DNA from 2 places in the Staphylococcus parequorum genome. Region 2 is predicted to be linked to the other one. Evidence: riboswitches for the same ligand, from Rfam matches in the RefSeq annotation. Region 2 holds a riboswitch; the other holds the start of a gene.

Region 1 (3,218 bases), 1.0 Mb from region 2:
CATTCTGATCTAACACAAGTGTTTGTGGTGTATGCTTATCAAGATCTAAAGTATTAAATACCTGCTCCATCATTGGTTGTTCTTTGAATTGGGCTGCACTAACACCATTATAAACATGCCCTTTCAATAATTGAGAATCTATGATGTATAAACCAGTACGTGTCAGTACTAAATGACTGATACGTTGAACATCGCTAAATTCATTTCTAGGTAAAAATATATTAGCCATAATGTGCATATCTTCAGGACGTATTCTTTTTTCATTTACAAGACGTTCACGGATACCAATCAATCTCATGTCAGTTACATATTCACTATGATTCTTAGAAAATAATTTTAAAGCATCAATTTCTCTATCTTTAGAACTAACTGTAGCTGCATATTCTTCCTTTTGCTTCGTTACAGTTTTTTTATTTTCTATTCTTTCCTTTTCCAACTCTTCTTCATGCTCATCGCTTAATTTTTGTTCTCTAGATTTATACTGCTCTTCAGCGTTTTTTTGCGCTTTCTTTTTACTTTTTAAAGCAAGCATAAATAATATCAAACAAATGACTGCTACGATGATTGCCACGATTAAACCAATTTCTATTGGCCCTAATGAATTCATAACAAAAACGCTCCTTTATGTGTTCAGTAACTTAATTATAATAGATAATAGCTCATCATTCGATAGAAAAGTCCAGAAAATTAAATTTTAGTTTTTTATGCTTCTACAGAATCTTTTAATAGGTTTACTTTATCTAATTTTTCCCATGGTAATAAGATATCTGTACGGCCAAAATGACCATAGGCAGCTGTTTGTTTATAGATTGGATGTTTTAAATCTAACATTTTAATAATGCCAGCAGGTCTTAAGTCAAAATGCGTGCGTACAGCTTCTACTAACTCATCTTCACTTACGCTACTTGTTCCAAATGTATCAATAGAAATTGAAACTGGTTCAGCAACACCAATTGCATATGCTAATTGTACTTCACATTTGTCTGCTAATTTAGCCGCAACAATATTTTTAGCTACATAACGTGCAGCATAAGCAGCAGAACGGTCAACTTTTGTTGGGTCCTTACCACTGAAACAACCGCCACCATGACGTGCATAACCACCATATGTGTCTACAATAATTTTACGACCAGTAAGTCCAGCATCTCCTTGAGGACCACCAATCACAAAACGACCAGTAGGATTAATATAAAACTTAGTATCTTCATCTAATAGATGTTCAGGCACTGTTGGATAAATAACGTGCGCTTTAATGTCATCTTGTATTTGTTGCAATTCAGTATCTTCTGCATGTTGCGTAGAAACAACGATAGTGTCTATACGTTGCGGCTTATCCTGTTCATCATATTCAACCGTTACTTGTACTTTCCCATCTGGGCGTAAATATTTTAATATTTCATCTTTTCGTACATCAGATAATTTCTTAGCAAGTTGATGTGATAAGAAGATTGGTAAAGGCATATACGTATCCGTTTCATTTGTAGCATAACCAAACATTAAGCCTTGATCACCAGCACCAGTTGCTTCAATTTCTTCTTCTGATGCATCTTCACGATACTCTAATGCTGTGTCAACACCTTGCGCGATGTCAGGAGATTGCTCATCAATTGCAGTTAATACGGCCATGGTTTGACTGTCATACCCATATTTTGCACGTGTGTAACCAATCTCTTTAATTGTTTCTCTTACTACTTTTGGAATATCAACGTAAGTTGTTGTAGATATTTCACCTGAAATTAACGCCATACCAGTAGTTACCGTAGTTTCACAAGCGACCCTTGCATTAGGATCGTCTTTTAAAATCTCATCTAATATTGCATCAGATACTTGATCCGCTATTTTGTCCGGGTGCCCTTCTGTTACAGATTCTGAAGTGAATAATCTTCTATTGTATGTCATAATTTGCTCCTTTAGTTTTAAATTACGAAAATTCTCTCTCTGTTGAGCTCATTAAAAAAGGCCTTCATCACTATATTAAATAGAGAGAAGGCCCTTATACGTCCATTCGCTCTTATCGTTCAGACGATATATGTCTGCAAACGGTTTGGCACCTTTCTTCGTATTAAGAAGAGGTTGCTGGGCTTCATTGGGTCCATGTCCCTCCGCCACTCAGGATAAGAGAATCCGTTAAGTCCTATAGTACCTAATCTATGATATATTGTCAATTTAACAATTATTAATATTTATTTAAAATTTCTAAAATTCCTTTTAATATGATGTGGACTATTAATTCATATGTGTTATACTCTTTAATTGTAAAGGCTTACATTAACTAAATAGCGTTGGAGGGATTAGTATGGCGGTAGATACATACACATACACAAGCAAGATTGAAAGTATATTAGAGAAACCATCATCATTATTTCAACTATCTACAACACAGTTGTATAACAAAATTTTAAATAATGATGAAGGTGCATTGACTGAACTTGGAGCAATTAACGCTAAAACAGGTAAATACACAGGTCGTTCTCCAAAAGATAAGTTTATTGTAAATGAACCATCTTATAGAGATGACATCGATTGGGGAAACATAAATCAACCTATCGAAGAAGAAACGTTCTTAAATTTGTATGATAAAGTTTTAGCCCATTTAAACAAAAAAGATGAACTTTATGTATTTAATGGTTATGCAGGTAGTGATGAAGATTCACAATTAAAACTCACTGTCATTAATGAGTTAGCTTGGCATAATTTATTCGCACAAAATATGTTCATTCGCCCAAGTACTAAAGAAGAAGCTAGCGAAATCAAATCAGATTTCACTATTGTTTCAGCACCTTCTTTTAAAGCAGTTCCTGAAGTTGATGGCACAAACTCCGAAACATTTATAATTACCTCTTTCAAACATAAAGTGATATTGATTGGTGGCACTGAATATGCTGGAGAAATGAAAAAAGGAATTTTCTCAGTAATGAACTACTTACTCCCTAAAGATAAAATCATGAGCATGCACTGTTCGGCTAACGTTGGCGATAAAGGTGATGTAGCATTGTTCTTCGGTTTATCCGGTACAGGTAAAACAACACTTTCTGCTGACCCAACACGCAAACTGATTGGTGATGATGAGCATGGTTGGAATGAAAACGGCATTTTCAATATTGAAGGTGGCTGCTATGCTAAAGCAATTAACCTTTCATATAAAAAAGAACCGCAAATTTACGACGCAATTAAATATGGTACTATTTTAGAAAACGTAGTTGTCGATGAAGATGGTG
Region 2 (3,218 bases):
TTGGATTGAAAGATAAGTTGAAAGATTTAACGTATGATGAAAAGTTAGATTTATTGGCTTCAAATGGTATGTTAGTTAAAAGACCACTAGCTATTTCAGGAAATAAAGTTACAGTTGGATTTAAAGAAGACCAATATAAGGAAACTTGGTTATAAAATAAATTTTAATTTCATAATTAAATAAGTGGTTATAATAGTGATTGTGTAAACGCTTCATCTATTGCTATGAAAAAGATTTGATTGAATTATGTTATCGAGAAATAGTTGCTTGAAAGCTTTTCATATGGCATCATTAATATGTAAAATCATTTAGGAGGGGATTCTTGTGGCAGTACCGAGTGAATTTAAATATTCTAAAGAACATGAATGGGTTAAAATTGAAGGCAATACAGTAACAATTGGTATAACTGAATATGCTCAAGGTGAATTAGGAGATATCGTATTCGTTGAATTACCAGAAGTCGACGATGACATTAACGAAGGTGAAACTTTTGGTAGTGTTGAATCGGTAAAAACAGTTTCAGAACTTTACGCACCTGTTACTGGGAAAGTTGTCGAGTCTAACGAAGAATTAGAAGACAGCCCAGAATTCGTAAATGAATCACCATACGATAAAGCATGGATGGTAAAAGTTGAATTAAGCGATCAAAGTCAATTAGATGAATTATTATCTGCTGAGCAATACTCAGAAATGATTGGTGAATAAAAAATAAAGTGCGAACTCCATGATATTGATTATCTTGGGGTTTTTTTAATAAGAATATTTATTTTATATGCTTTTTGTCAAAAATAAACATGTATAAAGTGAGCTATAGTAGAGCCTAGCTTAGTAGAACTAAAGAACAGATATTATATAAGAAAAAGATCATCTGATTAGATGTCTTTAAATGACAAAAATCATTTTCAATAATAAGATAAGATTAGGAATATGTAAATTATGTTTATAGTCGCTAAGTATTGTGAAGAACTAAGTAGATTGAACAACTATCAACATTTAGAGGGTGGATGTCATGACGATACTAAACCAAGTGATCATTGTCGAAGGCAAGTCAGACAAGAAACGGGTAAAGCAAGTTATTGATCAGCCAATTGATATCATATGTACGAACGGTACTATGGGCATTGATAAAATCGATGAAATGGTTGAAACTTTATATGATAAACAAGTGTATATTCTTGTGGATTCAGATAAAGAAGGTGAAAAGATACGGAAATGGTTCAAACGATATCTCAGTGAAAGTAAACATATACGCATAGATAGACAATATTGTGAGGTTGCTAGATGCCCTAAACCATATTTATCCAGAGTACTGCGAAAACATGGTTTTTCTGTAAAAGATGCAGAAAAAGTAGCTAAAGCAAAATTAGATTATATAGCTGAAAGGGTAAGTTTATTAACATGAATGTAACAAGTGAACACCGTGCAGATGTGCACGAACATGAAGAAAAAGAAAAATATTTAATATTTGGTTATACACCAACGTGTGGAACTTGTAAAGTTTCAGAACGCATGTTAGATATAGCAAATGAAATTTTGAAGCTACCAATTACGAAAATAGATTTGAATTTTCATCCTGATTTTAGCCAAGCGCAAGAAATACAATCTGTACCTGTGCTCATGCTGATGTCTAAAGGTAAAGAACAGAAAAGAATTTACGCATTTCAATCTGTTCCTTATTTGTTAGAAAATTTAAAATAGTTATTGACGAAACATGAGTGCGATGATAGGATTAAAAATAATTAAATAAATGATACTCTTATCAAGAGTGGTGGAGGGATGTGCCCTTTGAAGCCCGGCAACCGTCTGAATCAGAAATGGTGCCAATTCACATGAAGTTATAATTAACTTTGGGAGATGAGAGAAGCGATTAATGCTTTCTCTTTTCTTCACTGCATAAAAGGGGAAGCATTTTTTAATTGATAGTGTAATACAAGGAGGCAAGTGTGATGATTGAATTAAATCAAATAGTCAAAAGGTACAAAACAAAAAAACACGACGTACTAGCTGTAGATCATGTTGATTTAAGCATTCAATCAGGCTCAATCTTTGGAGTGGTTGGTTTTTCAGGAGCGGGGAAAAGTACTTTAGTAAGACTCTTGAACAATCTCGAGCAACCTACTTCAGGTGACGTAATTATTGATGGAGATAAGATTGGTGATTTATCTAAATCAGATTTAAGAAAAAAACGTCAAAAAGTGAGCATGATTTTTCAACATTTTAATTTACTGTGGTCACGAAATGTATTAAATAATATTACATTCCCGCTAGAAATTGCTGGTGTTTCGCGTCGTGAAGCGAAGCAACGTGCTTTAGAATTAGTGGAATTGGTAGGACTAAAAGGAAGAGAAAATGCATATCCATCGGAATTGTCAGGTGGTCAAAAGCAACGTGTCGGTATTGCGCGTGCATTAGCTAATGAACCTACTGTATTGCTTTGTGATGAAGCAACAAGTGCGTTAGATCCTCAAACGACCGATGAAATTCTAGAATTATTATTAAAGATTAAAGAAGAACGAAATTTAACAATCGTAATCATTACACACGAAATGCATGTCATTCGACGTATCTGCGATGAAGTCGCTGTTATGGAAAGTGGCCGTGTAATTGAACAAGGCGAGGTTACAACTGTCTTTGAAAACCCACAACATGCAGTAACAAAACGCTTTGTGAAAGATGATTTAGACGATGATTTTGATGAATCTATCACAGATTTAATATCATTAAAGGAAAATGATTATGTAGTTCGCTTGAATTTTACAGGAAGCAATACTACGGAGCCGTTAGTATCATACATAACTAAGACGCATAATATTGATGTAAATATATTGGAAGCTAATATTAAACATACGAAAGATGGTTCAATCGGCTTTTTAGTAGTACATTTACCAACAGTAAATTCAGAAAAATTCGAAAAGTTCAAAAACGATTTAGAAGCGCAACACGTTTCAGTGGAGGTGTTAAAGCATGGGTAATTCGTTTGGTGACATACTCCGTGAGATGGTTACTATGCCAAATATCAGTTGGGACGAAGTTTGGTTAGCAACATATGAAACAATTTATATGACTGTAATAGCAACAGCATTTGCTTTTGTTTTAGGACTGATTTTAGGTGTTTTACTCTTCTTATCAGCTAAAAGTAAATCACCAGTTGCAAGAGTCTTTTATAGTGTAGTTTCATTTATCGTAAACTTATTCAGAGCGATACCATTCATTATTCT

What was found. Region 2 has a riboswitch for S-adenosylmethionine ahead of AAA453_RS11935 (methionine ABC transporter ATP-binding protein). Riboswitches for the same ligand answer to the same signal wherever they lie in the genome.
Region 1: it holds a riboswitch for S-adenosylmethionine, as region 2 does, so the genes downstream of both, metK (methionine adenosyltransferase) here and AAA453_RS11935 (methionine ABC transporter ATP-binding protein) in region 2, are expected to answer to the same signal.

Annotation. Positions count from the first base shown of each region.
Region 1 is NZ_CP150682.1:1,429,868-1,433,085, reverse strand. It holds gene AAA453_RS06975 (nuclease-related domain-containing protein) at 1-607, opposite strand, end outside; gene metK (methionine adenosyltransferase) at 703-1,899, opposite strand; SAM riboswitch class I at 2,009-2,121, opposite strand; gene pckA (phosphoenolpyruvate carboxykinase (ATP)) at 2,297-3,218, shown strand, end outside.
Region 2 is NZ_CP150682.1:2,437,576-2,440,793, reverse strand. It holds gene AAA453_RS11955 (arsenate reductase family protein) at 1-155, shown strand, start outside; gene gcvH (glycine cleavage system protein GcvH) at 325-705, shown strand; gene AAA453_RS11945 (toprim domain-containing protein) at 1,010-1,402, shown strand; gene AAA453_RS11940 (thioredoxin family protein) at 1,399-1,698, shown strand; SAM riboswitch class I at 1,754-1,861, shown strand; gene AAA453_RS11935 (methionine ABC transporter ATP-binding protein) at 1,947-2,972, shown strand; gene AAA453_RS11930 (methionine ABC transporter permease) at 2,965-3,218, shown strand, end outside.